Mesorhizobium japonicum MAFF 303099: one gene and its partner. The protein of the gene in region 2 interacts with the protein of the main gene of each other region in a pairwise test. Links are inferred from orthologs where the notes say so. Each region holds a gene or a part of one and is shown on either strand. Other genes may lie near its edges. The genes, in order: ndk and MAFF_RS02485.

The links.
Region 1: the proteins of MAFF_RS02485 (region 2) and ndk interact in binary tests that used the Escherichia coli proteins (3 or more experiments, as listed by UniProt). The link is inferred for Mesorhizobium japonicum MAFF 303099 from one-to-one orthologs.

The regions. Positions count from the first base shown.
Region 1 is NC_002678.2:6,530,486-6,545,554, forward strand. Bases 8,187-10,981 are described here. They hold ndk (nucleoside-diphosphate kinase), read right to left. Parts: upstream 9,898-10,981; coding sequence 9,475-9,897; downstream 8,187-9,474. Other genes in these bases: MAFF_RS32175 (molybdenum cofactor biosynthesis protein MoaE), read left to right, coding at 8,187-8,521; MAFF_RS32180 (YbaY family lipoprotein), read left to right, coding at 8,648-9,412; MAFF_RS32190 (DUF2934 domain-containing protein), read left to right, coding at 10,102-10,371; MAFF_RS32195 (glutathione S-transferase family protein), read right to left, coding at 10,458-10,981. Outside these bases: MAFF_RS32125 (transcriptional regulator), read right to left, coding at 20-331; MAFF_RS38470 (hypothetical protein), read left to right, coding at 974-1,360; MAFF_RS32140 (glutathione S-transferase), read left to right, coding at 1,772-2,368; MAFF_RS32145 (TfoX/Sxy family protein), read left to right, coding at 2,483-2,875; MAFF_RS32150 (outer membrane protein), read right to left, coding at 3,188-3,844; MAFF_RS32155 (SDR family oxidoreductase), read left to right, coding at 4,257-5,021; excinuclease ABC subunit UvrC, read left to right, coding at 5,018-7,084; pgsA (CDP-diacylglycerol--glycerol-3-phosphate 3-phosphatidyltransferase), read left to right, coding at 7,181-7,777; moaD (molybdopterin converting factor subunit 1), read left to right, coding at 7,779-8,036; more of MAFF_RS32175, read left to right, coding at 8,042-8,186; more of MAFF_RS32195, read right to left, coding at 10,982-11,150; MAFF_RS32200 (DinB family protein), read left to right, coding at 11,218-11,730; MAFF_RS32205 (LysR substrate-binding domain-containing protein), read right to left, coding at 11,809-12,768; MAFF_RS39835 (hypothetical protein), read left to right, coding at 12,881-13,717; MAFF_RS32215 (DMT family transporter), read left to right, coding at 13,763-14,689; MAFF_RS32220 (hypothetical protein), read left to right, coding at 14,682-14,885; MAFF_RS32225 (MucR family transcriptional regulator), read left to right, coding at 15,038-15,069. UniProt on the Escherichia coli protein: Major role in the synthesis of nucleoside triphosphates other than ATP. The ATP gamma phosphate is transferred to the NDP beta phosphate via a ping-pong mechanism, using a phosphorylated active-site intermediate.
Region 2 is NC_002678.2:249,306-264,441, reverse strand. Bases 5,086-7,947 are described here. They hold MAFF_RS02485 (5-formyltetrahydrofolate cyclo-ligase), read left to right. Parts: upstream 5,086-6,122; coding sequence 6,123-6,773; downstream 6,774-7,947. Other genes in these bases: ald (alanine dehydrogenase), read left to right, coding at 7,437-7,947; MAFF_RS02480 (Lrp/AsnC family transcriptional regulator), read right to left, coding at 6,806-7,279; MAFF_RS02490 (NAD(P)/FAD-dependent oxidoreductase), read right to left, coding at 5,086-5,961. Outside these bases: MAFF_RS02515 (Dabb family protein), read right to left, coding at 1-221; MAFF_RS41120 (hypothetical protein), read right to left, coding at 367-501; MAFF_RS02505 (SAM-dependent methyltransferase), read left to right, coding at 784-2,040; MAFF_RS02500 (hypothetical protein), read left to right, coding at 2,328-2,549; MAFF_RS02495 (bifunctional 2',3'-cyclic-nucleotide 2'-phosphodiesterase/3'-nucleotidase), read right to left, coding at 2,566-4,545; more of MAFF_RS02490, read right to left, coding at 4,696-5,085; more of ald, read left to right, coding at 7,948-8,552; MAFF_RS02470 (outer membrane protein), read left to right, coding at 8,764-10,056; MAFF_RS02465 (DUF1203 domain-containing protein), read right to left, coding at 10,291-10,758; MAFF_RS02455 (GNAT family N-acetyltransferase), read right to left, coding at 11,572-12,135; sseA (3-mercaptopyruvate sulfurtransferase), read right to left, coding at 12,141-13,022; MAFF_RS02445 (alanyl-tRNA editing protein), read right to left, coding at 13,062-13,805; MAFF_RS02440 (cysteine synthase A), read right to left, coding at 13,805-14,839; MAFF_RS02435 (SDR family oxidoreductase), read left to right, coding at 15,066-15,136. UniProt on the Escherichia coli protein: Involved in the removal of 5-formyltetrahydrofolate.

The DNA of each region.
Region 1 (15,069 bases), 6.3 Mb from region 2 along the record:
AGAGTGCTCAATCGCAGCGCTATTTCCTGCGTTGCGCCGCCTCGGTCTGATCGATGATCTTGCGAAGAAAAGCGATGTGGCCGCGAAAGGCCCGCCGCCCGATCGTCGTTGCCTTGACCCGGGTCTGCGGCCGTCGCCCGACGAAAAGCTTTTCAACATCGACATAGCCCGCTCTGGCCAGCGTATCGATGTGCGCTCCGAGATTTCCATCGGTCGTTTCGATCATGGCCTTCAACTGGGTGAACTCCAGCGCCTCTCGCCTTTCCAACGTGTTCAGGATGGCCATGATCCTGAGCCGTGTGCTCTGATGGATGATGTCGTCGGCGCTCACCGATAGGCTCCACTGCGGCAAAGCCCTGGACTGTCGCTATATGGCCCGGCGATTGCGGGTCGCGGCTCCGTCAGTTGCCTCCGTGTGATCGAAATCAAATCGCCAGCTCCAGCTTCAGGCAGAATACTCTGCCTTGCAGAGTTGTCTGTCAATCTGCCGCGGGTGATGGAAGTACGCTTGACAAGGTGATCTTCAGATCGGTCGTCGCGTCGCGCTCGTTATCCGCATGGATCGTTCGCTCGTAGAAGATGATTGCTTCGATGAGGTGGCGGGTCGTGATATTCGCGGATGAAGATCGTGCGTGAAGCTGCTCGCTAATCTTCGTGGCTTCATGGCGGGTTCGCATCGAGAATGCCGGTGTGAAATCGCTGGCGATATAAGAAGATCAGCAGCCGATTTTTGCGATGATGAGTGCGATCGTGTATCGATCTCAACCAAAATTTAAGCTGAGAAAATCATACCATTGCTTCGCTGGCTAGCGAGCCGCGAGTCAGATATGCATTGCGCGCCGGGGTCATTCACGGCCAACGGCACAACGTGAAGGGGCATGACATGGCTAAGCAGTCATCTAAAGCGCCGGCATCCAAGGTACCGGCAAAGAAAGCACCCGCAAAGGCAGTCGCGGCGAAGGCCGCAACAGCAGTGAAGAAAGCAGCGCCTGCGAAGGCGGCGGCAAAGCCCGCGGCCAAGGCAGCACCGGCCAAGAAGCCGGCGGCGGCCAAGGCTGCGGCAAAGCCCGCAGTGAAGAAAGCAGCGCCCGCCAAGGCCGCGGCAAAGCCGGCGGCTAAGGCAGCACCTGCGAAGAAGCCTGCGGCCAAGGCAGCGGCAAAACCCGCGGCCAAGAAAGCAGCGCCCGCCAAGGCCGCGGCAAAGCCCGCCGCGAAGGCAGCGGCAAAGCCGGCAGCGAAAGCAGCGGCAAAGCCGGCCGCGAAGGCAGCAGCGGCCGCGACGAAGCCCGCGGTGAAGAAAGCCGCCGCGCCGAAGGCCAAGGCAGCGCCTGCGAAGGCGAAGGCTCCGGCCAAGAAGTAGACCGGTCGTTGGGGCGTCGCGTATCCGCAAGGACGCTCTGACGCTCTGGATCGAAGCTGTCCGGCAGCGGGTTCAGCCCTGAGGGCTGAACATCGGGGATGGGACCTAGGGGGCAAGCAAAGCGAGGCGCCGGTTGGCTGCCTCGCTCGCCCTTTGGATTGTCTGCTTTGCCGCGGCCGGCGAAGGCCCGGGTGCGATGCCTGGGTTCGTGAGATGCGAATGCAGGTTTGAATCCCGTCAACCTGCCGTCGTCGCTCGCTCGTGGTTCCAGCGTACCAGTCTGCAGGCTTGTCCGTGATGTCTGGAGCGGAAACCGCAAGCGGTTTCTGGCTGCTGTTTTTTCGCGCTCTGGCGGTTGATCGCAAGCGCCTGTCCAGTCGACACTGGGCGCCTGCAAACAGGAAGCCGATCATGCCGAAGCTGCTCTATGCGTCCACCTCTCCCTACAGCTCCAAGGTAAGGATGGCCGCGGCCTATGCCGGGGTCGCGATCGATCTGGTGCCGGTTAAGACCGAGGACAAGCCGGCCGAACTGATCGGCGCCAATCCGCTCGGCAAGATCCCGGTGCTGGTGCTCGACGATGGCCGATCTATTCACGACAGCCGCGCCATCACCCAGCACCTCAACCGGATTTCGAAGAACGCGTTGTTCCCGCGCAATCCCGACAAGCGGCTGGAAGCGGAAGTGCTGGAGGCGCTGGCCGACGGTATCTGCGATTGCGCGCTGTCGATGGTTTATGAGCGCCGCACCCGGCCCGACGAGATGGTCTATCAGCCCTGGCTCGACCGGCAATGGGCGAAGATCACCGCCGCGCTCGATCTGCTCAACGCCAACCCGCCGAAACTGCCGAAGAAGATCACCGCCGGTCAGATGGCGCTGCGCGCCTGCCTTGGCTATCTCGCACTGCGCTTTGCCGGAAAATGGGAGAAGGGCCGTGGCCGGCTGACCCGCTGGGCGGCGCGTTTCGACGAAAAATTCCCAGAGCTGAAGCCGGCGGTGCCGGCGTAACGTAACGCGTTCAACGTTGGCGATTGGCGAAGGCCAGCGTGACAGCGCGCACCTCACTCTCCACCTTGAACCGCTGCCTGCTTCCGTGCTTGCCTGTAGCCACACAATTGCGGAGTGTCGAGCATCGCGAAGTCCGTCACCAAAACCAGCGTGGCCTCCGATCCCATGGTCGAGCGCCTGCGCGCCGCCCTTGGTCAGCGCGCCTTCACCGAACAGAAGATGTTCGGCGGCACCTGCTTCATGCTCAACGGCAACATGCTGATCGGAACCTCGAAGCGCGGGCTGTTGGTCCGCGTCGGCAAGGCCGCGCATGCAGAGGCGGCCTTGCGTCCCCATGCGCGACCGATGGAGATGGGCGGGCGTTCGATGGAGGGCTACGTCCATGTCGCGCCGGAAGGCACAATGACTGAAACGGATCTCGCAGGTTGGCTCGATCGCGCGCTGACCTTCGTCGAGACGCTGCCGCCGAAATCGAAGCCAGCCAAGGTCGCAAAGCGGCGTGCGTGAGCCGGTCGCCCAGCCGATTTTCTCGCGGGGCGAAGTCGCTCGACCCGTTGCCGTCGATCCCGACCCCGTGACAGTTTCCAGGAAAGGCCATCGGTCCAACCGAGTGCTGAAACGCTCTGAGGTCCGGGCGAGGCGCCGAGACGGCAGCGAAGCCCGCGCTTGCAGGTTCGCCATGCAGTTTTCAAGCCTAGAAGCGTGCAACGGCTATTTTGCGGCTTCTCCTGCCCCACAAGGGGAGAAGGGTCGGGGGAGTACAGGCAATAAAAAAGCCGGGCGCGAGGCCCGGCTTTTTCGTGTCGTGGCTTGAACGACTTAGAACTTCATACCGACGCCGAAGGTGACGCGGTTGTCGGTGGCCTTGACCTTGCCGATACCGTCGAAGCTCTTGCTGCCGAAGTCGGTATAGCGATACTCGACACGGCCGAAGACGTTGTCGGTCAGCTTGATGTCGGTGCCGACGCCGGCGGTCCAGCCGAGCATCGTGGCGCGGTCGCTGACGCCGAGGACGGTGTCTTCCACCTTCAGGCTTCTGCCGGCGAGACCGCCGGTGCCATAGAGCAGGATTTCCGGGGTCACGGCGTAGCCGAGACGGGCACGCAGCGAGCCTTCGAAGCCGGCCTTGGAATTGATGCCGTTATCGTCGCCCTTGACGCCGTTGTAGCCGAGTTCGGCTTCACCGCCGTACACGAAGTTCTCCTGCTGCCACTGATAGCCGCCGAAGACGCTGCCGACGAAACCCTTGGTGTCGGTCGAAACGTCGAAATCCTTCTCCTTGGTACGGCCGCTGAAGCCGTAGCCAACGTTAAGACCAGCATAGGGGCCGGCCCAGGATGCGACAGGCAGTTCGGCAACCGGTGCGGGTGCCGGGGGCTCTTCCTGGACGACGTCTGCGGCATAGGCAGTACCACCGAGGGCGAAGAGCCCGAGCGCAACGGCCAGCGGCCGTGCGAATTTGAGATTGGCTTGCATTGTTCTTTACTCCTTAAGCCACAGGACACAGGCTTGTTTCTCACGATCGCCATCAACCCGTCCGGGGGGTGAAACGGATCTGGCGTTCGTCGGTTCCAAATGTCGTGTCAAAATGCGGCTGAAGCGAACCTGAACTTGGGTCATTACCCGGCGCGAATGAGGCGGAACCTTGACGTTGCATCTTCGCAACAGCGAAATGTCAGCAGCCATTTCATGCTGCGCTGCACACCGCTTGGTGCAAGGAGTCCAGCGTCCTATATTGCTTCCGGCGGTTCCGACTCCGAGACGAGTCGGCATGCCGAACCGGGCGTTTCGCCACAATGCTGCCCCAAGTGCGAATGCCGTTTAACGCATGCCGGGCCATATTTCGTCGGCGTCGTGTTTTCGGGCCGAAATTGAGGATTGACAGCAGATGAGCAAAGCCACTGCCGCGGCCCTGGTGACGGGCGGGGCGAAACGGATCGGCAAGGCAATTGTCGAAGACCTCGCCGGCCATGGTTTTGCCGTCGCCATCCACGCCAATCGCTCGCAGGGCGAGGCGGATGCCTTGGCGGCGGGGATCAACCAGTCTGGCGGCCGCGCCACCGTGGTTGGGGCGGACTTGACCGACACGAATGCTGTCGCCGGCCTCGTTGGTCAGGCGGAGGCCGCGTTGGGGCCGATCTCGCTGCTGGTCAACAATGCTTCGCTTTTCGTCGATGATTCGATCGAGGATTTCGATTGGCAGGCCTGGGACCGCCACTTTGCCATCCACGTGAAAACGCCGGCGCTGTTGGCGCGGAATTTCGCCCGCGCCTTGCCCGAAGGGCGCGAGGGGCTGATCGTCAACATCATCGATCAGCGCGTCTGGCGCCCGACGCCACGCTACTTCTCCTACGCGCTGTCGAAGTCGGCTTTGTGGACCCAGACGCAGATGCTGGCGCAGGCGCTCGGCCCGCGCATTCGTGTCAACGCGATCGGTCCTGGCCCGACACTGAAGAATGTGCGCCAGGACGATTCCGATTTTGACGCACAGCTCGCTGGCCTGATCCTGAAGCGCGGCCCGGAATTGCCGGAATTCGGCGCCACCATCCGCTATCTCTGGGATGCGCGCTCGGTCACCGGTCAGATGATCGCGCTCGATGGCGGCCAGCATCTTGCATGGCAGACGCCCGATGTGACAGGCATGACGGAATGAGTCCTTTAGACCAAAAGAACAAGCCGCGTGGCGGGGCCGATGACCTGCCTCCCGAAATCGACCTTGAGGATGAGGCGCTGGAGGAGATCGTCGAACCGACAGGTCCGGATGTCGCCTTCACGGCCATCGACTGGACGCCGCATGCCGGGGATGCCGAAGGCATGGTCGGCGCCGAGGTGATCCAGACCTTGGTCAAGCGGCTGCCCAACGCGCCCGGCGTCTACCGCATGATGAACGCCGCAGGCGACGTGCTCTATGTCGGCAAGGCGCGCAGCCTGAAGAAGCGCGTCACTAACTACGCGCAAGGCCGGTTCCACACCAACCGTATCGGCCGCATGGTGCGCGAGACGTCGACGATGGAATTCGTCGTCACCCGCACCGAGATCGAGGCGCTGCTGCTCGAAGCCAATCTTATCAAGCGCCTGCGGCCGCGATTCAACGTGCTGATGCGCGACGACAAGTCGTTCCCCTATATCCTTTTGACTGGCGACCATGTCTCGCCCGGCATCTACAAGCATCGTGGCGCGCGGTCGCGAAAGGGCGATTATTTCGGCCCCTTTGCCTCGGCCGGCGCCGTCGGCCGCACCATCAATTCGCTGCAGCGCGCCTTCCTGCTGCGCAGCTGCACCAACTCGTTCTACGAAAACCGCACCCGGCCATGCCTGCTCTATCAGATCAAGCGCTGCGCCGGCCCCTGCACCGGCGAAATCTCGCATGAGGGCTATGCCGAACTGGTCGCCGAGGCGAAGGATTTTTTGTCCGGCCGCAGCCAGAAGGTGAAGACCGAGATTTCGGCCGCCATGCAGCAGGCCTCCGAGGACCTCGATTTCGAACGTGCCGCCATCTATCGCGACCGGCTGGCCGCCCTGTCGCATGTGCAGAGCCATCAGGGCATCAATCCCGCGACCGTCGACGAGGCCGATGTCTTCGCCATCCATCAGGAAGGCGGCCAGGTCTGCATCCAGGTGTTCTTCTTCCGCACTGGCCAGAACTGGGGCAACCGCGCCTATTTCCCGAAAGCCGATCCGGCCCTGGAAGCGGCCGAGGTATTGGGCTCGTTCCTGGCGCAGTTCTACGACGACAAGCCGACGCCGCGGAACATTCTGCTGTCGCGCGGCGTCGAGGACCAGGAATTGCTGGGCGAGGCGCTGTCCACCCGCGCTGGCCGCAAGGTTACGATCTCTGTGCCGCAGCGCGGCGAGAAGAAGGACCTGACCGACAATGCCTTGCAGAACGCCCGTGAGGCGTTGGGCCGCAGGCTGGCCGAAACCTCGACGCAAGGACGGTTGCTTGCCGGTTTCGCCGAGACCTTCGGCCTGGCCAAGCCACCGGTGCGCATCGAGGTCTACGACAACTCGCACATCATGGGTACCAATGCCGTCGGCGCCATGGTTGTCGCGGGGCCGGAAGGGTTTGTGAAAAACCAGTACCGGAAATTCAACATCCGCTCGACCGAGATCACGCCGGGCGACGATTTCGGCATGATGCGCGAGGTGATGGAGCGGCGCTTTTCGCGACTGCTCAAGGAGCATGGCGATGTCGCGCCCAACGACGCGGCCTCGGCGGAAGCGGGTGATGATATCGAAGACGACATCTCCGGCAGCTTCCCAGCCTGGCCCGACGTCATCTTGATCGATGGCGGCCAGGGCCAGATGACGGCGGTGCGCAAGATTCTCGCCGATCTCGGCATTGAGGACCGCGTCGTGGCGATCGGCATCGCCAAGGGCCAGGACCGCGATGCCGGCCGCGAGCGCTTTTTCGTCAAGGGCAGGGATTCTTTTTCGCTGCCGGTGCGCGACCCTGTTCTCTATTTCGTCCAGCGGCTGCGCGACGAGGTCCATCGCTTCGCCATCGGCTCGCACCGGGCGCGGCGCAAGAAGGAGATGGTCAAGAGCCCGCTCGACGAGATCGCCGGCATCGGCCCCGGCCGCAAGCGGGCGCTGCTGCTGGCATTCGGCACCGCCAAGGCCGTCAGCCGTGCCGCGATCGAGGATCTGAGGAAAGTCGACGGTATTTCCGAACAGGTCGCCAAACTGGTCTACAATCATTTCCACGAAAGTTGAAAATTCGGCACTTTCCGCTGGTCAGTCGAATCTGGCCTGTTGACCCCCTACATTGGCTTCTGATTTGAGTACGCAGGCAGAAAGAGTCCACCAGACATGGCCCAGCGCGCGTTCAACCTGCCCAACATGCTGACCTACGCCCGCATCATCGCGGTGCCGCTGGTGGTGCTGTGCTTTTTTCTCGAAGGTCATCTGAAATCGAGCGACTTCGCCCGCTGGTCGGCGCTGGTCATTTTCCTGCTGGCGTCCGTCACCGATTATTTCGACGGCTATTTTGCGCGCGCCTGGCAGCAAACCTCCAACATCGGCAAGATGCTCGACCCGATCGCCGACAAGCTACTGGTCGCGACCTGCCTTTTGCTGCTGGCGGCCGACACCGATCGCCATGCCGGCATTGCCGGCTGGTCGCTGTGGGCGGCCATCATCATCCTGTGCCGCGAGATCCTGGTTTCTGGCCTGCGCGAATATCTGGCGGCGCTCAAGGTCTCGGTGCCGGTGACGCAGCTTGCCAAGTGGAAGACCACTATCCAGATGGTCGCCATCGCCTTCCTGCTGGCGGGACCGGCCGGCGACAAGATCTTCCCGCTGACGACGCAGACCGGCCTCGTTTTGCTGTGGATAGCCGCACTCGTCACGCTCTACACCGGCTACGACTATTTCCGCGCCGGCCTCAAGCACATCATGGACGAGTGAAATGACGACCCGCCTCATCTATTTTGCCTGGGTGCGCGAACGGATCGGCACGTCAGAGGAAGACGTCGAATTGCCCGCCGACATCGAGACCGTCGCCGACCTCTTGCGCTGGCTGCAATCGCGCGGCGAGGGCTACGAACATGCGCTGCAATATCCCGACGTGATCCGCGTTGCCATCAACCAAGAACATGTCGACCACCGCGAAAAGATAGCGGGCGCGCGCGAGATCGCGCTGTTCCCGCCGATGACCGGAGGCTGACACCCATGTCGGCCGTCCTGGCGCCGACCGTGCGCATCCAGCGCCAGGATTTCGACGTCGCCGCCGAGATCGCTGCGCTGACCCAAGGCCGCGCGGACGTTGGCGCGGTGGTTTCTTTCTCCGGCCTCTGCCGCGATGAGCAGGGCGCGCTCTCGGCACTGGAGCTCGAACATTATCCCGGCATGGCGGAGGCCGAGATCGGCCGTATCGCCGCCGAGGCGGTTGAGCGCTGGCCGCTGCAAGGCCTCACCGTCATCCACCGCCATGGCAAGATTCGTCCGGGCGAAAACATCGTGCTGGTGGTGGCCGCCTCGGCCCATCGCCAAGCCGCGTTCGAGGCGGCGAACTTTCTCATGGATTACCTCAAATCGCGCGCGCCCTTCTGGAAGAAGGAGCATCGCACCGATGGTTCCGAAGGTGGCTGGGTCGAGGCCAAGGAAACCGACACCCAGGCGGCAAAGCGCTGGAAGTCATCGTCCGAATAAATCCCGTCGCAGCCATGTATTGACCGCAATCCTTTGGCCAATTGCGTGAGGTTGATCAGCCCAGGGCATCGGCGGCCAGGGCACTGGCAGCCCGGGCACTGGCAGCCTGGGGCAAGGGAGGTGGTCATGCTGAGCAGGCTCGCGGAGTTCTTCGTCTTCGGTTTCGTGCCTCTGGTCGTCAGCGTCCTGGCGGTGCCGGAACTGTCCGTGGCCGCTGAAAAGGCGGTGAGGGGCGAGGTGATCTATCGCGAGCGCATCGCCCTGCCGCCCAGCGCCGTGCTTTCGGTCCAGCTTGCCGATGTCTCGCTGGCCGATGCACCGGCCAAGATCATCGGCGAGCAGACTATCAAGCCGGCTGGCCAGGTGCCGATCAGCTTCGAGATCAAATTCGATCCGTCGGTGATCCGGTCGCAGATGACCTATGCGCTGCAGGCGCGGATCACCGTTGACGGCAAGTTGATGTTCATTTCCGATGTGCGCCATCAGCTCGACCCGCTGACCGACACGCCGCAGACCATCATGCTGAAGATGGTGGCGTCAGGTACCGAGCCGACGGCCTCCGTCTTTGGTCAGCTCTGGGTGGTCGATTATGTCGATGGCATCGGCGCCATCACCGCGCCGCAGGCGACGTTCAGGGTCAGCGAGGCCGGCAAGGCCGGCGGCAGCGGCCCCTGCAACACTTATTTCGCCACCGCGAAAATCGATGGCCAGGCGATTGCGATCAGCGACATCGGCTCGACCTACAAGGCCTGCGCGCCTGAGGCGATGGCCGAGGAAAAGGCCTTGTTCGATGCTTTGGCCAAGGCGGCGTCCTACAAGGTCGATGCCGGCAAGCTCACCATATCGGACAAGAACGGCCGCGAAATCCTGCGCTTCAGCGCCGCGAGCTGATCGCCAAATGAAAAGGCCGGCGAAGCGCCGGCCTTTTCCACATCAGACTTGATGATATCGGCTCAGCCGACGATCTCGGTGTCCGAGAACCAGTACTTGATCTCCTGCGCCGCGGTTTCCGGCGCGTCGGAGCCGTGCACCGAATTCTCGCCGATCGACAGCGCGTGCACTTTGCGGATGGTGCCTTCGGCGGCGTTGGCCGGGTTGGTGGCGCCCATCACTTCGCGGTTCCTGGCAATGGCGTTCTCGCCTTCCAGCACCTGGACGATCGTCGGAGCCGACGACATGAACTCGACCAGTTCGCCGAAGAAAGGGCGGTCCTTGTGGACGGCGTAGAAACCTTCCGCCTCACGGCGGCTCATCCAGACGCGGCGCGAAGCGATGACGCGCAGGCCGGCGTCTTCCAGCATCTTGGTGATGGCGCCGGTGAGGTTGCGCCGGGTAGCGTCCGGCTTGATCATGGAAAAGGTGCGTTCGAGCGCCATGGGTCGTCCTTGTCTGAGAATGGAATTGAGAGTGGCGGGCTCTATACAAGCCGCCCGGCCCATTGCCAAGGGGTGAGGAGCGGTCCGCGAAGCGAACGCCCGGAGCGCGAGCAGGGAGACGACATCAGATGGCTGCACAGCAACATTTTGCTTGCTATAGTCACGTGTCGGCGCCGCGCTGAAGTCGGCCCGAATGGAGACAACATGACCATGGCAGACGATCGTCAGGAGCGCATTCGCAACCGCGCACATCAGATCTGGCAGGAAGAGGGGCAGCCGGCCGGTCACCACGAACGCCATTGGCACCAGGCGGCAGCCGACATCGCTCGGGAGGATGCGGGCAAGCCGGCGGCCAAGAAGCCGGCCAAGAAGGCAGCCGGCGTCAGTAAGGCCAAAGCCGCTCCCAAGGAAGAAAAAGCTGCCGCGAAAGCCAGCAAACCGAAGACCAGCAAGCCAAAGAAGGCGGCCAAGTAGGTAGGCCCGCTATCCCGCCGCTGATTTTCGCCACGGATTGACGGCGCGCCAACCTGCCATGCGGGCAGGGCAGGCGCTTGCGGCCGTCAGGCCGCCGCGGCAACCTTTCGTCCCAGCCCGCCATGCAGATCGAGGCAGCGGGCGAACCATTGCGCCACGACGTCGCTGTCTTCAAGCAGCTGGTAGGGCGTTGCGATGCGTGCCCATTGCAGCGCGCCGAAGACGATATAGTCCGCAAACAGCGGCGCAGCGCCGCCGATGAAAGGCTGATAACCCAGCGTCGAACGCAGCGGCTCGAGCGAAGCCCGAAACGCCGCCAGGCCGGCATCGCGCGCCGCGACGACATCTTCCAACTGCCTACCGAAGCGCTGCTCCCGGCTCTGTCGGAAATACACGGCGTTCTCGTCGTCCTGCATGCCATGGAGGTCGATGAGTGCTGCGGTGGTGACGTAGGGGTGGATGGTCAATTGCGACCAGCGCTCGATGAAGCGCGCCATCGTCTTGCCGCCTTCGCCGCCAAACAGCGTCGGCCGGTCCGGATAGGCGTCCTCGAGATAGAGCGCGATGGCGAAGGAATCGATGACGACCTTGTCGCCGTCGCGGATCACCGGAACGGTTTTCGAAGCGCCGCCCTCGATGGTGGGCACCTCGAGAAAACGCGTCGGCGCGGTCGAGATATCAAGCCCCTTGTGGGCCAGCGCCATCGTCGCCTTCCAGCAATGCGGACTGAACGGACGGCTCGCGTCACGCCCGACGAGCTCATAAAGCAGAATGGTCATTGGCGCGGGTCTCTTTGCGGTCTAGGTATCGCTCGCGACACCCCGAAACGGGGGGGCGGGAGAAAAGATGAAACAGCACTTCATGATGTTTGCGGCGTATAATCAATGGGCCAATGGCCGCATCTATGATGCCGCCGCGGACCTCGATGACGAGGAATTCAATCGCGATGTCGGCGCCTTCTTCGGCTCGCTGATGGGCACCCTCAACCATCTGCTTGCCGCCGATCGCATCTGGATGAAGCGCTTCACCGGCGAGGGCGACGCGCCGACGGCACTGGACGCCATACTGCATCGGGCCTTTCCCAAGCTGAGGACGGCGCGCGAGGCGGAGGACCGGCGGATCATCGACTGGCTTTCCGGCTTGAGCGACAAGGCGCTGTCGGGCCGCTTCACCTATATGACGCTGTCGGATATGCGCACCGTCTCGCAGCGCCTTGCGCCTGCGCTGGCGCATGTCTTCAACGACCAGACCCATCATCGCGGCCAGGCGCATATGATCCTGACGGTTCTGGGCCGTCCTTCCGTGCTGCTCGATCTGGCGCATTTCCAGCGTACCGAAGAGGGCAGGGCTTTCGCCTGATCCAGGTAAGCGGCCCGCGCCGACTATCGCCGCATCTTCTGCAGAAGCATGGCCTTCACGTCAGGCCATTCGGCAATTTCAGACAGCTTCGGTAGCCAGGTCGCGGATTTCACTGTCCAATTGGCGTTGCGTCAAAGCCGCTTCCGCCATGACCCATTGTTTGAACAGCAGAACCTTGCGTGCGGCAAGGCACTTGTGGGGAGACACGAAATACCAGCCGGCGCTATTGGGATGGTGGACGGCAAAGGGAGCGACCAGCTTTTCGGCGCGAATGTCGCTGGCCATATAGGCACGGTTGGCCACGGCAAAGCCCATTCCTGCATTGGCCGCCTCGTAGGACATCATGCACGAGTCGAAATAGATGCTTTTGGTTTCGCTGAGCACGAAGCTGGCGCCGGCGAAACCAAGCCAGGATTGCCAGTTCTGGGTGCAGGTGTCGGAATGCAGAAGCGTGAAGTGCCTGAGATCGTCCGGCTCCACCTTGGACACCGGCTTGTCGCCGAGAACCTCATGGAACAATTTGCGGCTGCACACCGGTGTCAGGTCTTCCCGAAACAGCAGATCGGATGGCAGCCCGTTGAAATGGCCGTCGCCATAGCGGATTTCGAGGTCGAAATCGGAGGTCGAGAACTCATGCGTCGCGTAGGAGGTCGAAACCCGCATCACGATATCGGGATATCGCCGCTGGAACTCCGGCAGGCGCGGAAACAGCCAGCGCGCGGCGAAGGTCGGCAGCACGGATATCTTCAGCACATGTTCCTGCGATTGTCCGGTCGCTTCCATGCTAGCGGCGACGATCCGCTCCAGCGCCTCGCGAACGCGCGAGACATAGGTCTCGCCTTCCGGCGTCAGCGACACCGCATTGCCGCCGCGCTGGAAAATCTTGAAGCGCAGCTGGTCTTCCAGGCTCTTGACGCGCTGGCTGACCGCTGAAGCGGTGATGAACTGTTCCTCGCCGGCTCGCGTGAAATTCCCGTGGCGCGCAGCACTCTCCACGATTTTCAGCGAATTGAGGTTGACCTGACTGAGCAAACGCACGGGCTTCGACCTTAAGCTGGGCTTACACTAGCACCAGCATTCCTAATTTTACAGGGGGGGCTAATTCAATCGACTGTTAACTAAGTGTTTGCCCCCCACTTGGAGAAGTACAATGAACGCACATACCATACCCGAACTGCGCTATGCGATGAGCCGTGAGGCCATTATCGGCCACGAAACCGCCTGGAAAGTGTCGAGTTTCGGCGTTGCACAGTATCTGCATGGCTATGACCCGGCACTGCTCGCCGCAATCGAGGAGGCCGCGCTGAAGCTCAAGGACAGTCATGCCGTGCACAAGCACCTCGACCTGACCTTCATCACCGGCGCCGACCGTTTCATCCCCGAAATCAAGGAGTTGCTGCACGACAAGCTGCGCCTGGAGCGGCTGTCCGACATGATGGGCACGAAGCTGGAGCCCTATCCGCTGTCGATCGTCGGTTCGACCGTCACCTTCATGAATCCCAGGGACGGCGCCGTCGAATGGCATTGCGACGGCGTTCCGGTCACCGAGCTTATTCCTTTGTCGATCAGCAATCCGCTGGTCGGGGGCCATCTCGAAATCTATTGCGACGATTCCGAGACCGGCCGCGCCATCCTCGAATCCGGCCGCGAGATCCCGCGCAACCGCATCATGCGCATCGATCACAAGATGAACTACGCGACACTCGGACAGTTTCTTGGCGTGCTGCATCGCACCGCCCCGATCCAGTACGGCGAGCGCGTCACCCTGGTGCTCAACCAGCGTTCGGTGGCCAAGCCCTATGTCGACGACAACCGCATGTTCTATCTCGCCGCCGACAATGATCACGACCGCGAGTGGGTCAACGAATTGGCCGAAGATGTCTGGACCAACCAGTTGCCGGCCTATCGCCGGTTCGAGGCGGAGCATCCGACGCCCGCTCCGGCCTCCGAAACACAGGTTTCGGGCGGAGCCAGGGGATCATGGTAGTCAACCATGATCCCGAGAAGTGGGAGCCGGTCTTCGGACGAGATCATGGTCCAACACAGGGATAGAGCCCCAGGCCGATTGTTTCGGCATGGATCAAGTTCGATATCCGCGCTTGTCTTTGCTGCCGGCGCGGTGGCTTTGTGGTCGACCAATGCCTTGGTCGGCAAATCCCTGCTGGCAACCCATCCGGTATCGCAAGTGCAGTTCCTGCAATTTGCGGGAGCTGCACTGGTCTTCGCCTTGATCCGGTTCATGAGCCGTGAGGCGGCTCCATCGGTCGCGCCCCGGGCCGCGGTCGCAGCGCTTGCCGTCGGCATCATCGGTCTGGTCGGCACCATGGTGCTGCAATACATCGCCTTCGCCTCGATGCCGGTGATCGAAGCCAATCTCGTGGCCTACACCTGGCCCTTGATGGTCGCCGCGGCGGTGATCGCCTTCGACAATCCCCGGCGTCCGGCCTTGCTGGGTCTTGCCGCGGTCCTTGGGTTTGTCGGCGTCGCGCTGGTGATTTCGGGAGGGCGTGAGAACAACTGGTTCCAAGGCGATCTCGTCGGCTATTTCGCCGCATTCGGGTCTGCGCTGTGCATGGCGTTCTATTCGGTGATGGTGGGACGGCTCGCCACTTCGCCCGATCGCCTGCTGCTACCTTCATCGCTGGTCGGCGTCGCCTTGGCGCTTCTATGGTCCGCTGGCGAAGGCGTCGCCTGGCCCGCCGGCATGGATCTGGCCCTCGGGCTCTATCTCGGCGCCGGCCCGATGGGGCTGGGTTATTACTTCTGGTCGCGCGCCTTGAAGCTTGAAGGCAGCGGCAAGGTCGCGGTCGTCGCCTATCTCACGCCGATTGCGTCGACATTGCTGCTGACGCTGTCCGGGGAACAGTTGACGACGACCGCCATTGCCGGCGCTGTCCTCGTCATCGGCAGTTGTATCGCGGTCGGTCTGGAGCGCTCGGAGGCGCAAGACTATGTTTGACGACAATGAACGTCTCGCTAGGCAGGAAGCGCATTGGCTGATCAAGGAATTTGGCGCCGAGGCACCGCTTTACGCGGCGATGAAGGCTGAAAAGGCGATTGAGCAGAAGGATTTCGGGCGCTGTGCCCGTTGGCGGCGTATTCTTGAGATATTGGCGGATGCCCGGACGACCAAGTCTGCCGCTTCCAAGTATTAGATTTTCTAATTTGCGCGGCGTCGATTTCCCATAAAAATAGTTGACGCCAAGTCTTGATTCGTTTTGGCGCTTGGCGACCCGCTGGGGGACGCGGTTAAAGAGATACATCGACGAAAGTCTTCGCTGGGGTGGATGACTTTCTCGCAAATAGGATGAAAGAATTGTCAAATATCGAGGATAAGAC
Region 2 (15,136 bases):
GCATAGAGCGGATGCGCCTTGTAGGCGGCCAGCGCCGCGTCATCGGGAAACTCAGCGTAGACGACGACATCAACTTCGTCCGACAGCGGGTCGACCTTGGTGTTCAACGTGACCTCGAAGAGACTGGAATGAGGAATGTTGCCGAGCACCAGCAGCCCCGTGCGCACTGCCTCCACATCCTCCTTGCGCCGCGCGCTGAAGAAAACGATATGCCGGATCAACCCCGCCTCCTCGATCTGAATGCCGGGGTCTTTTGTGACGGCGGTTTCCTCGCGTCAACCGTTCATGGCGCCACGCGTCCTTGCGACGCGCCCCAAACGGTGTGGGACCCGATCCGCGGCGACGGGCTCTCTTCGGGAGGGATATTCAGGCCTTGCCGGTGACGTAACGCACGACGTGGTTGAGCTCCCTGACCGAGATGTCGAGATACCGGCCCTGGTTGTAGAGACCGTCCCAGATCAGGAAGAACGCGATTGCCGCAATGACGATTACATAACGCATGGCTAAAGCTATCGCACATGCGCTGCGGCGGCCATAGACGTTTTTGATTGCGGACGGCAGCAACCTGACGCAAGGCGCGGATGTCGGACGCCACGTGGCACAGCCCAGCCAGAAGCCTGCCTCTTGAAGTTCCCCCTCATCACGTGGAAGATTGTGGCAGACATTCACTGGGAAGCACTGGGAGCTACCTGGACCAGGCAAGGCTTTCGAACCTGGCGAATGATCCAAGAGAACCGTGACCCGGCAATTTGCGCCGGCACCACGGAAGTCCAGGGGCATGAAATGGCAGACGGGGACCATCATAGCGTAGCGTCGGGCGAAGCGGTCAGGCTCGACGAGTTCAATTTCGCCGAGATCGTCAAGGGCCTGCCGGCCAAGGCGCGCATGGTGCTGTCGGCGGCGATGAACCTGCCGCGCGGTTCGCTCAAGGTCAGGATGCCGGATGGCCGCGCCGTTTTGGTTGGCGGCAAGGGACCCGGCCCGGACGCCGAGCTGGTGCTCAAGAACTGGCGCCTGCCAGGCCGCGCCTTTTCCGGCGGCACGATCGGCGTTGCCGAATCCTACATGGACGGCGATTGGGAAAGCCCTGACGTCACCAGCTTCCTGGAGTTGTTCGTGGTCAATTCGGCGATCGGCGAACGCGTCGCCGGCGGCGCCAGCTGGCTCATAAACACCGTCCAGCGCATCCGCCACTGGTTCAACGAGAACACACGCACCGGTTCGAAGCGCAACATCTCCGCGCATTACGATCTCGGCAACGCCTTCTACAGGGAGTGGCTCGATCCGAGCATGACCTATTCCTCGGCGCTCTACGCGAATGGCGCCAACGACCTCGAAAGCGCCCAGGCCGCCAAATATCGGGCGCTGGCCAGGGATACGGGTATCGGCGGAAAGGATCATGTGCTGGAGATCGGCTGCGGCTGGGGCGGTTTTGCCGAATTCGCGGCACGCGAGATCGGCTGCCGCGTGACGGGGCTGACGATCAGCCGCGAACAGCACGATTTCGCCAAGGCACGCATCGCCAAGGCCGGGCTTGCCGACAAGGTCGACATCAAGCTGCAGGATTACCGCGACGAAACAGGGACTTACGACCGCATCGCCTCGATCGAGATGTTCGAAGCGGTCGGCGAGAAATATTGGCCGGTGTTCTTCTCGAAGATGAAGTCCTGCCTGAGGCCCGGCGGCACTGCGGGCCTGCAGATCATCACCATCAACGAGGCCGCCTACGACACCTATCGCGCCCGGCCGGACTTCATTCAGCGCTACGTGTTTCCGGGCGGCATGCTGCCGACACCGTCGATCCTGAAGTCGCTCGGCAAAGACCATGGCCTCGCGCATCTGCGTGAGCGCGTGTTTCCCGATGACTATGCGCGCACGCTCGCCGAATGGCGCAACCGCTTCTGGGGATCCTGGGAGAAGATCGTGCCGCTCGGCTTCGACGATCGCTTCAAGAAGCTCTGGGAGTTCTACCTGCACTATTGCGAGGCCGGTTTCCGCGCCAGCTACATCGATGTGCGGCAAGTGGTCTACAAGGCGTAAGCCGGCACACTCATCGATCTCACCGCCAGTGGCCAGCCTTGTTGGGATCCGCTGACTTAAATTGTGAGGTACGCCCAAGGCGGCCGATCGCAACCTCTTGATGCGAATGTGATGAAACCGAGATCACGCATCGATCGTTCTGACGCACCAATGCCCCGCGCCCAACCCAACGCCGAGCGCCTCTGATCATAGGAGGCTTCCTTGAAGCGAACTTTCACCGCCCTTGCCATCCTGTTTGCCGCCATATCCGCTGCCGAAGCACGGCGCATAACCCCCCACCGACCGTCATGAACGACCCGCTGGGCCACAGCATCAGCCCGACCGTGACGCCTGGTGCGAGCGATCTCATCGACAACACGCCAACCTCGACCATCCACGAGGTGCACGCTCCGAATGGTATGTCGCCCTTGACCGTGCCCAGCGACCCGACCGGTACGTCCCTCGAGCCGACACTGCCGGTCAGCCCGCCAGCTCCCGCGACGGCCTTGCCGCTGACGCCGGCGAACTGATGCCGTGCGATGCGGATCAGAGAAGGATGCGATACTTTGCGAACCCCGCTTCGCCCTCGCCCGCCGGCTCGATCATCAGCGACTTCACATCGGCGATGAAGTCCTTTGCCTTGACGCCTGTCTCGAATACGACGCTGGTTCCCGGCAGCGGTCCGAACGACCAGTTGCCGTCGGCCGACGGGTTGATCGTGCCCTGGCTCACAATGTAGCGAACGATGACGTCGCGGTTGGTGTCCGGCGCCTCATAGATGATCTTCGAGGCATTGATGTCGGGGAAATTGCCGCCGCCGCCGGCCCGGTAATTGTTGGTCGCGACGACGAATTTCTGATTGGGATCAATCGGTTTGCCGCCGAACATCAAGTCGACGATGCGGTTGGCGCCGGCATTCGCCACCCCACCCTTGGCATCGTATTTCGGCGGCTGCGACAGATCTATCTTGTAGGAGACGCCGTCGATGACGTCGAAATTGTAGGACGGGAAATCGGTGTTGATGAGTGCCTGGTCAGCCTTCCCTGCCTCGATCCTGTTGAAGATGCCGGCCGACATTTCCAGCCATTCCTTGACCTGCGCTCCGGTGATTTCGACGGCGCGCACGGTGTTGGGATAGAGATAGAGGTCGGCGACGTTCTTGATGGCGATGTCGCCCGCCGGCACGTCGGTGTAGTAGTCGGCGCCGTTGCGCCCGCCCGCCTTGAAGGGAGCGGCGGCCGACAGCAGCGGCACGTCCTTCCACTGCGTGCTCTTGAGAATATCCTTCAGATACCAGGTCTGCGCCTGGCTGACGACCTGCACCGACGGATCGTCGGCGACCAGCGCGAAATAGGAATAGAGCGGCGCGGAGGTCTTGCCGACCGGACGGCGCACATAGGCCAGGGTCGCCTGGTGGTCCTGCTCGAGGGCGGCGATGATGCGCTTGTCGTCGGAAACCGTCGGCTTGGCCTTGTTGTCGACGCGCTCGAAGATCGGCCGCGCCTCGGAAGTCGCGGAGACGACCTTCCATTTCGATCCGTCACGCTCGAGCATCAGGTCGATCAGCCCCATATGCGAGCCCCAGAAACCGCCCATCACGGCGGGCTTGCCCTGCAGCGTGCCTTTCTGCGTGTCGACGCCTTCGAGCGACTGAAAGTCCTTCTTGCCGGGGAACACCAGATGCTGGTGGCCGGTGAAAACCGCATCGATGCCATCGACGCCGGCAACAAAGAACGAGGCGTTCTCCATCATGTCGCCCTGCTTCACATCGATGCCGGAGTGCGAGAGCGCGATGACGATGTCGGCGCCCTCTTCCTTCATCTGTGGCACCCAGGCCGTGGCCGCCTCGACGATGTCGCGCGTCTTGACGTTGCCTTCGAGATTCTTGAGGTCCCAGACCATGATCTGCGGCGGTACGAAGCCGATAATGCCGATCCGGATCGGCTGCTCGGCACCCGAACCGTCCTTGATCTTCCTGTCGAGGATCACGTAGGGCTTGAGATAGAGCTTGTCGTCGCGCGGGTTGGCGGCAAGCTCGGTGCCGCGGATCAGATTGGCGCAGACGAAGGGGAAATTGGCGCCGGCCAGCACCTTGTCCAGGAAAGACAAGCCATAGTTGAACTCGTGGTTGCCGAGTGTCGAGCACTCGTAGCCCAGCAGGTTCATGCCTTTCATGACCGGATGCAGATCGCCGTCCTTCAGGCCTTTCTCGTAGGCGATGTAGTCGCCCATCGGGTTGCCTTGCAGCAGGTCGCCATTGTCGATCAGCATCGAATTGACGGCTTCCTTGCGCACCGCGTCGATCAGCGATGCAGTGCGCGACAGACCCATCGTGTCGTTGGCTTTGTCGGCGTAGTAATCGTAAGGCAGAACGTTCACATGGATGTCGGTGGTTTCCATGATCCGAAGATGCGCCTGGTTGGCCTGCGCCCGGGCGGAGAAGGGATGAAGCACGATCAGCGCCCCTGTGGCTGCGGCGCCAGCGAGGAAACCGCGGCGGGAGACGGGATGGAGCAGTTGCGACATGTTTTCTCCTCATTGACAAGCTGACACGCCCTGCCCCGAGGCGAACTTCGCGCCGAAATCAGCTCAAGTCCACTCAAGAAGTCGCGCGCATCCGCACATCAATCCATCAGCTAGAGATGACGGGCGGATGAATGGGACAGTGAAGAAAAGTCAGGTCTTGTCGTCGTCGCCCTGGGTGATCAGCCGGGCGCTGCGCTGGCCGGTGACGTAGATCCACAGCCAGCTCAGGGAAACCGCAAGCCGGTTGCGGAAACCGATCAGGAAATAGATGTGCGCGATGCCCCACAGCCACCAGGCGAGCCAGCCCGTGAGCTTGATCCAGCCGAAATCGATCGCGGCGGCGCGTTTGCCGATCGTCGCCAGATCGCCGGCATGTTTGTAGTGAAATGGCCGCGCGGTGTTGTCACCGCCGAGCCTGGCCTTGATGGTCGCGGCGACGTGGCGGCCCTCCTGCTTGGCGGAAGGCGCCACGCCGGGCACCGGCCGTCCATCGGGCCGCAGCACAAGGGCTGCGTCGCCGATGACAAAAATCTCCGGGCTGCCGGGCACGCCGAGGTCAGGCTCGACGAGCACCCTGCCCGCACGGTCCGCCTTCGCGCCCAGCCATTCGGCTGCGGGCGAAGCCGCAACGCCGGCTGCCCACAGGATCGTTCGGGCTGCCAACTGCTTGTCGCCAAACACGACACCTTCGGCGTCGCAGCGCGTGACGGCCCGGCCGAGTTCGACCGTCACGCCGAGCCGCTCGAGCGCCTTGCTGGCGTAGTCGGAGAGTTTTGGCGCGAAATTGGCCAGGATGCGATCACCGGCCTCGATCAGCACCACGCGTGTTTGCCGCGTGTCGATGTTGCGGAACTCGCCGCGCAGCGTGTCGTGCGCCAGCTCGACGATAGTGCCGGCCAGTTCCACGCCGGTCGGCCCACCGCCGACGATTGCAATAGTCAGCAGCGCCTCGCGTTTGGCGGGATCGGTTTCCCGCTCGGCCTGCTCGAAGGCCAGGAGAATGCGCCGCCGAATGGTGGTGGCGTCCTCCAGCGTCTTCAGGCCGGGCGCGAAAGGCTCCCATTCGTCATGGCCGAAATAGGCATGGCGGGCGCCAGTGGCGAGCACCAGCGTGTCATAGGCGACGGCGCTGCCGTCATCGAGCAGCACGCGTTTGCCGGCACGGTCGACGCCGGTGACATTGGCCAGCAGCGTCGTCACGTCCTTGCGCTTGCGCAAGAGATGGCGGATCGGCCAGGCAACCTCGGAGGTCGCCAGCGCGGTCGTCGCCACCTGGTAGAGCAGCGGCTGGAAAAGGTGGTGGTTGCGCTTGTCGATCATGGTGATGCGCACCGGCTGTCCAGCCAGCGCGTGGGTGAGTTCGAGGCCGCCGAACCCCGCGCCGACGACAACAACATGATGGCTGGCCTGGTTCATCTCATTCACCCTGATGGCAAGATGCCTGTCCCGGATGTAGGTATTTTTGTGCAATGCAACAACAGAAGGAAGTACCCGGGACTCGCCGTCCCATGTCGTGACTGCACAAGTTGTATCGTGTAGCGAGGTATAGCGTCATCGGACACGCTAAGAGGTGGCACATGGCCAACGATCATGACGACCAGGGTCCGGCACAGTATGCCTCGCCTCCCTGCTTCATGCACGAGCTCGATCCGGAATTCCGGGCGCCGCTATCCGACTGGACCGATGTGCGGCGCTGGCGCAAGGCCGAGCGCGAGCGGTTGATCGGAGCCCGCCTTGCTGTTTCGGCCGACGCGCGAGCAGCCATGTCGCAGCGCATCGCCGAAGGGCTCGACACGATCATCGGTGAAATCCGCGGCCGCATGGTCAGCCTTTACTGGCCGTTTCGCGGCGAACCGGATTTGCGACCATGGATGGCGTCCATCAACGAGCACGGCGGCCGCACGGCGTTGCCCATCGTCGTCGAGAAAGGGCACCCCCTGATCTTCCGTGCCTACAAACCGGGCGACCGATTGGAAAAGGGCGTCTGGAACATACCGATTCCGGCCGAGGGCGATCCGGTGCTGCCGGACATCGTGATCGCGCCGATCGTCGGCATTGATCCGGCAAATTATCGCCTGGGCTATGGCGGCGGCTTCTTCGACCGCACGCTGGCCGCCATGCCGTTCAAGCCACTGGTCATCGGCGTCGGCTACGAACTGCAGCGCATCGCCACCATCTGTCCGCAGCCGCACGACATTCCGATGGATCGAATTGTCACTGAAGCCTGAAGCCTGTCGAGAGCAAGGTCAGGCCGGCAAACTCAAGCCATCTCCGGCTTCATCCCCATGGCGGTGCGGTCGACGATTTCGCGCAAGGCGAAGGACGAGTTGATCTTGGTCACATGCGGCATGGCCGACAGCCATTCCTTGTGGATGCGCTCATAGTCGACCAGGTCTTTCGCCGCGATGCGCAGGATGTAGTCGTATTCGCCCGACATCAGGTGGCAGGACAAGACATTGGGGCAACGCTTGATCGCTGCTTCGAAATCCGACAGCGTCTTCTCGAATTGGCCCGACAGCGATATATGCACGATCGCCGTCATCTGATGACCGAGTGCGGCATTGGACAGCCGGGCATGGTAGCCGCGGATAGTGCCGGATTTTTCCAAATTATCGAGCCGGCGCGAACAGGCCGACTGCGACAGGCCAACCTTCTCGGCGAGCGCGGCATTGGGTATCCTGCCATCCTTCTGCAAAGTCTCGAGAATGGCGATATCGATCCTGTCGAGCGGCATTTTTCGTGAATCCTGCGAATATCCTGCTATTTTACGCAAGGATTATCGAAACCGGCCTGCACACGCAAGCGCATTCGCAAACACTTGCGAGCCGATTCATGGTTCACTCCGACAATACAGGGAGTGAGCCCAAAAGGGCCCGGATCAGGAGAAGAAAATGCGCGTCGGCTGCCCCAAGGAAATCAAGAACCACGAATATCGCGTCGGCCTCACGCCAGGCTCGGTCCGCGAATATGTGGCGCACGGCCACGAAGTGCTGGTCGAGGCCGGCGCAGGCGCCGGCATCGGCGCCGATGACAACGCCTATCGCGCCGCCGGCGCCACCATCGCCAAGACCGCCGCCGACGTGTTCGCCAAGTCGGACATGATCGTCAAGGTCAAGGAGCCGCAGCCCAATGAGTGGGTTCAACTGCGCGACGGCCAGATCCTGTACACCTACCTTCATCTGGCTCCGGATCCGGAACAGACCAAGGGCCTACTCGCTTCGGGCGTCACGGCGATCGCCTACGAAACCGTCACCGACGATCGCGGCGGCCTGCCGCTGCTCGCACCGATGTCGGAAGTCGCCGGCCGGCTGTCGATCCAGGCCGGCGCCACGGCGCTGCAGAAGGCCAATGGCGGCCGCGGCGTGCTGCTCGGCGGCGTGCCCGGCGTGCTGCCCGGCAAGGTCACCGTGCTCGGCGGCGGCGTCGTCGGCCTGCACGCGGCCCGCATGGCCGCCGGCCTTGGCGCCGACGTCACCATCATCGACCGCTCGATCCCGCGACTGCGCCAACTCGACGACCTCTTTGCCGGCCGTGTGCACACCCGCTACTCCACCGTCGAAGCGCTCGAGGAAGAATGCTTCTCGGCCGACATCGTCGTCGGCGCTGTGCTGATCCCTGGCGCTGCAGCGCCCAAGCTCGTCACCCGCGAAATGCTGTCGGGCATGAAGAAGGGCTCGGTGCTGGTCGACGTCGCCATCGACCAGGGCGGCTGCTTCGAGACCTCGCATGCGACGACTCACGCCGAGCCGACCTACGAAGTCGATGGCGTCATCCACTATTGCGTCGCTAACATGCCAGGTGCCGTGCCGGTCACCTCGGCCCACGCCCTTAACAACGCCACGCTGCACTACGGCCTGCAGCTCGCCGACAAGGGCCTCAAGGCGCTGGTCGACGACCATCATTTGCGCAACGGCCTCAATGTCCACAAGGGCAAGATCACCAACCGCGCGGTCGCCGAAGCGCTCGGCTACGAGCTGGTCGAGCCGAAAGCAGTTCTCGCGGCCTGATACACCCAGAAAAAGTCAATTTGCTGTTGTTGCCCGCCGGTCCACTCCGGCGGGCTTTTTATTGGCCTTTCTAGGCGACAAGCCTGGTTACTCGGCAGATCGGTATCAGCTGCAGAGGTAGGTTGCCCAAGACTGTTGCATATTTGTCATTCCTAGTCTGGCCGACTCCCTGCTAGAGACATCGTGGGTTTATTGATTGGGGGTTTGGGCTATGTTTCTTCGCGTTTCTGCGAAATCTTTTCTGTTGGGCGCCGTTTCTGCTGTGGCTTTAATGTCTGCAGCCCAAGCGGCTGACGTTGTGCAGCCTGTCGAAGCATCCGGTTTCAACTGGAGCGGTGCTTATATCGGCATCGGTGGTGGATTTGGCGCCAGTGTGCACAAGTTCAGCGTTGCGCCGATTATCGACTTCAATGGCATCGGCGGCAACGGCGTATTCGGCGAACTGACCGCCGGCTACGACTATATGGTCTCCGATCGTTTCCTCCTGGGCGGGTTCATTGACGCCAACGGCGGAAACATCGGCCCGTCGATCAGCATTCCAGGTGCCGATATCGACCTGACCAATTCTTACGGTTTCGACGTCGGCCTGCGCGCTGGCTATCTCCTTAACCCCGATACGCTCGGCTATGTGCTCGGCGGTTACAGCTGGCAGCATTTCAAGCTCGATGGATCGGGCTTTGCCGAGGGCTTGAATTTCACCCAGAATCGCAGCGGCTATGTGCTCGGCGTCGGCATGGAAACCGTACTGCGTGGCAACTGGACGTTGAAGACCGAGTACCGTTACGCGGCCTATGGTGACAAGTCGGTTATTGATTTTGGGGGCGGTTCTCTGAACGTGGAACCGTCCACCCATACCTTCCATATCGCCGCCAACTATCGCTTCGGCGCTCAGAACGGTGGCGGCGCTTCATTTGCGGCCCCGACCTACAACTGGACCGGCTTCTACGTTGGTGGCGCGCTTGGCGCCGGCACGGCGGTTCACGACCTTGGCGTCGACCTTGGTGGCGGCGCTCTCGATCTCAACGGCATTGGCAGCGAAGGCGTGCTCGGCGAAGCCAGCATTGGTTATGACTACGATTTCGGCAGCTGGGTTGCCGGTGTACAGCTCGATGCCAGCTATTCTGGAATTCGCTCCAAACTCGACATCCCTGGCGGCTCGATCAAACTCGACAACGATTATGGCTTCGATGCTTTGGCCCGCGTTGGCGCCAAGGTCAACGAATCGACCCTGGCCTATGTCATCGGCGGCTACAGCTACCAGCATTTCGACCTGCACGCTTCGGATCCGGTCGGCGATATCATCGATTGGAACAAGAGTGGCTTCACGGTGGGTGGCGGCCTCGAAACGGCGGTATCCAGCAACATGACCGTGGGTCTTGAATATCGCTATTCGCAGTTCGGCAAGAAGGACTTCTCGTCCGAATTCGGTGCTCCGGATGGTACGCTGACCGACAAAGCTTCGTTCCAGACCGTGCGCATCGGCGCGAAGTACAAGTTCAACTAAGAAGCCCTCCAGACAAAAGTTGCGGCCCGTCGGCCTGGCCGGCGGGCTTTTTCTTTGCCCGGAACACTCTTTTTGCGCATGCAGGCAAACAAAAAAGCGGAGCCAAAGCCCCGCTTCCTCGATATCGAGATTGCCGCCGGTTCATCCGCGGTCGGCCAATCGATCGACACTCGCTTTCTACCGCATCTATGCGACGGGAGTACGACAGGCTTCTTGACCGCAATCCCCTGCGAGTCAGGCCCGTTCAATCCGGCACTGATAGCAGTTGTTGCGCGCCGAGCGGACATGCACATAGGCAATGTCGTGGCGTTCGAACAAAGTCTCGGCCCGCGCAGCGATTGCTCCGGTTGGAATGACTCCACCGCTGCCGTAGACGATGCGGTCATCCCTGCCATAGCCGCGCACGATATAGTCGGGGCTTTCGAGGACCTCGGGAAGCGCTTCGGTCTCGGCAGCACGCTCGCACTCTTCCGCATGCAGAAAGATCGGCCCGGTTTCGGCATAGGGCTGAAGCTCCGGAAAGGGGCGGTAGGCAAGAATGAGATAGGCATCGCCGGCGGCGATGTTCTTCAGGCAATGCCGGCAAGGCATGCCGTCGCCATCGGAAATCCGCCGCTCTGGCGTCTGGCTGTAAGCATCGGGACCGCCGCGCTGCAGCGCCCTGACATGTTCGGTGGGTAGCGCTTTGAACTGAATGGCCATGGTGAAAACCTCCGGTTTGTTGACCGGAAATTATGCGCTCGGGTCCATGCTTCCCACCCGATTCTTGCCAAGGGATCGAGGTCCGATGCGATGTTGGCGATCAGTCCCCCGGACCAAGGCACCAGCGATAACGCCAAATCGTCTAAATAAGCCGGCTAACCAGATTGGAGATCACCGAATGAAATAGTCGAAGCGTCGCAATGTCACCCTGCGATTCTGCCAGTTTTCGTTCTGCGTCGGCATGAGCAGGAACTCCTCGCCGCAGCCAACGGTCTCCAGGGCATAGCCGGGTACACCGAATTCGCGCACCAGCGTGCCTTTCAACGAAGGGCCTGTTGTTCGGACAGGACCTGGTTCGACTGGAAGGAGCCGACTGCGTCGGTGTGTCCTTCGATCAGCACGCGCGCCGGGATCGCGGCGCAGGATGCGTTGCAGTGCATCGGCGATATTCTCGATCTTGTCGTATTGCGAACTGGAAATAGCTGCCAAGCCGAAGCCGAAATTGATCGACTGGATGTCGATCGAGCGCGCCATACGGCGCAAATCCGGCCGGCGCTTGAATTCGCGGATGGTGACGCGCTCGTTCGGCCGCAGCTTCACTCGCGGCGCCGCCTCGAGCTTGCGCTCGATCGTCGCGGTCGAGGGGGTCGTCGCCTAGGCGGCGGCAAGGCTCGGCATGGCAATCGCGGCGATCAGAGCGGCGGCCAGTGTACGGCGTGTTCTCCTTCGGCCTCGGCCGCATTGACGATGCGGGCAAGATGCCAAAGGCAGGCTGAAGCGCCGATGAACGGCCGGTTCAGGTTCCGGCCGATGTCACGGGCGCATGACGCTGGCCGAGCGCTCGGCGAAAGGCAGCGGATGCACGACCTCTTTCTTCTGCGCGACCGGCTTGAAGCCGAGCTTCTGGTAGAGCGGCAGAGCCGCCGGATGGTCCAGCGTGCAGGTCTGCACCGTCACCCGTTTCGGCCCATGCGACCAGGCGGCTGAAATCGCCGAGCCCAGGAACCATCGGCCAATACCTTGCCCGGTAGCATGTTCCATCATGCCGAAATAGGCGAGTTCGACTTCATCAGGCAGATGCGGCTTGAGGTCAAAGAAGCCGGCTGGCGCACCGTCGAGGTAGAGCACCCTGATGTCGCGGTCCTCACGGTGGATGCCGGCCGAAAGCTCCTCATCGTCCAGCCTGAGAACATTCACCCAATGCCATTTGCGCCCGACCCGGTCCATCAAATAGCGATAGAAATGCAAGGGGATGTCCTTGGTCTTCAGCAACGCAACCTGGCGGTTGTAGGGCACTGGCGGGGAGACGGCGGGAGGGGCATCCATTTCGAGAAAAGTCACCGTGACTTCAATGTCCTGCAGCACACCGTTTTCCATCGCGTTCATTCCTTGCCGGTCTTAGCGGGACCGGGCGTCGCGGGGCCGGTCACGACAGGCGTGTCGGAGAGCCCGCCCCATTCCGTCCATGAGCCGTCATAGAGCCTGTTGTCGGTGTGGCCAAGCGTCTCCAGCGCCAGCGTAACCACCGCGGCGGTGACACCGGAGCCGCAAGATGTGACGACGGGCTTCGACAGGTCAATGCCGGCCTCCTCGATCACCTTGCGCAAACGGTCCTTCGACAACAGCATGCCGTTTTCCGACAGGGCGGAGTACGGTACGTTGCGCGCTCCCGGCATATGGCCGGAGCGGATACCCGCGCGGGGCTCGGGCTCGGCGCCGGTGAAGCGGCCGGGTCCACGGGCGTCGGCAATCTGGCTGGCGCTGGTCTCGACGATCCGGCGCATGTCGGCGAGGCTGGCGACGCGGCCGGCGTCGAAATCGGCATGGAACACGCTTGGCGCGATCTTCGTCGGCTCGGCCGTTACCGGCCGGCCGGCCGTTTTCCAGGCGTCGAATCCGCCATCCAGGATATAGGTCTGGAAAACACCCATAATGCGGAACATCCACCATGCCCGGGGTGCCGAGAAAAAGCCGGGACCATCATAGACGACAATGGTGTCATCGGCGGACACGCCCATCGAACCAACATATTGCGCGAAATGCTGAGGCGAAGGCAGCGTGTGCGGCAAAGCAGCGTCGGGATCCGACACCGCGTCCTGATCCAGGAAACGGGCGCCCGGGATGTGCGCTGCATTATATTCGGCGCGCGCGTCGCGCTTTTGCGCCGGCAGGTACCAGGATGCGTCCACGATGGTCAGGCCGGGCTCGCCCAGGCGCGCCTGCAGCCAGTCCGCATCGACGGTGAAAGGACTGTCCTGGGCCATTCTGGTTCTCTCTATCCCGGGTAAGCAAGTGTTGCGTGTTCAGGCTGCCGGCATCGGGCCGAAGCGGATGCGGAAGCGCCTGTTCTCGCGGCCCTTCTTCTCGATCTTGCCGATGTGGATTTCGCCGATCTCGCCGGTGCTTTTCACATGTGTGCCACCACAGGGCTGGCTATCGACCGCGCCATTCTCACCAATGCAAACCAGGCGTATCTTGCCGGTGCCGACCGGCGGCCGGACATTTTTTGACTTCACCAGGCCGGGGTTAGCGGCGAGTTCCTCATCGCTGATCAGCCTGGTGAAAATCGGATGATTGGCGCGCACCAGATCCATCAGGCTCGCGGTCACCTCTTCTTTCGAGAAGCTGGCGTCCGGAATGTCGAAATCTACACGGCTATCGTCCTCGGAAACCGCCGCACCGGTGATTGGAAACGGACAAACGACGGTAAGCAGATGGCAAGCCGCGTGCATGCGCATCAACAGGTGCCGACGTTCCCAGTCGATGGCGAGTTTGACCTTCTCGCCAACCGCCAGGGCCGCCTGCTGCGGCGCCGGTACGTGGATGATCTCGTCCTTGGTCTCACCTGTGATGGTGGCGGCAATGGCGATGCGGCTGCCGTCGGCACGTTCGAGATGGCCGGTATCGCCCGGCTGGCCACCCGAGGTGGCGTAGAAGATCGTCCGATCGAAAATGATGCCGCCACGATCATTGACGGCAGCAACCGCCGCATCCGCCGTGGCGAGATAGGCATCGTCGCGAAACAACGCTTCCGTCTTGTGCGCCATCATTCGACCTTTTCGAAAGGCACCGAAATCTTGCTCTGCAGTTCCATCCACCCCGGCACCGGGAGATTCTTCTCGCGCAGGAATTCCGGATTGAACAGCTTCGACTGGTAGCGCGTGCCGTAGTCGCAAAGAATGGTCACGATGGTGTGGCCGGGGCCTAATTCCCTGGCGAGCCGGATGGCGCCGGCAATGTTGATGCCGGTCGAGCCGCCGACGCACAGGCCCTCTTCCTGGATCAGGTCGAAGACGATCGGAAGCGCGTCCTCGTCCTTGATCTGGAACGAGAAATCCGGCGTGAACCCTTCTAGATTGGCGGTGATGCGCCCCTGCCCGATGCCTTCGGTGATCGAGCTGCCTTCGGACTTCAACTCGCCGCTGGTGTAAAAGCTGTAGAGGGCGGCACCAAGCGGGTCGGCGAGCGCGATTTTCACATCCTTGCTCTTGGCCTTCAGCCCGAAAGCGACGCCGGCCAGCGTGCCGCCTGAACCCACCGCCGAGACGAAACCGTCAACCTTGCCGCCGGTCTGTGCCCAGATTTCCTCCGCCGTGGTGCGGATATGCCCATCGCGGTTGGCGACATTGTCGAACTGATTGGCCCAGATGGCGCCGTTGGACTCGGTCCTCGCCATCTGCTCGGCCAGCCGTCCCGACAGTTTCACGTAATTGTTGGGGTTCTTGTAGGGCACGGCCGGCACCTCGATCAGCTCGGCGCCGAGTAGCCGGATCGTGTCCTTCTTTTCCTGGCTCTGCGTATCGGGAATGACGATGACCGTGCGATAACCCAGCGCCTTGGCGACCAGCGTCAGCCCGATGCCCGTATTGCCTGCCGTTCCCTCGACGATGACGCCGCCCGGCTTCAATAGGCCGCGCCGTTCGGCGTCGCGGATGATGAAAAGCCCGGCGCGATCCTTGACTGATTGCCCCGGATTCATGAATTCGGCCTTGCCCAGGATCTCGCAGCCGGTTTCTTCGGACGCTTTGTTAAGGCGGATCAGAGGCGTGTTGCCGATCGCGTCGATCACAGAACGGGGCATTCAGGATTCCTTGTGTGCGTGCGCCGAAACCCTAGAAACCCGAAGCTTTGGTTTCAAGGCAAGAATTTGCCTGGTCCAGTCGCATTTCGGGTACTGCTGTACATCCACGCCCTCCAGAGCTGGCTCGATATCGCACGGTTCATTTTCATCTGTGGTCGAAAAGCACTCTTTTCATTCGATTTCTTCACCGCTAGAGCAAGGCACCAACAACTCGGCAGGGCGCAACATGACACTCTATCGGGCCGATCCGAAACACGGCGTCGCCTGGGTCACGGGCGGCAGCAGCGGCATTGGCCG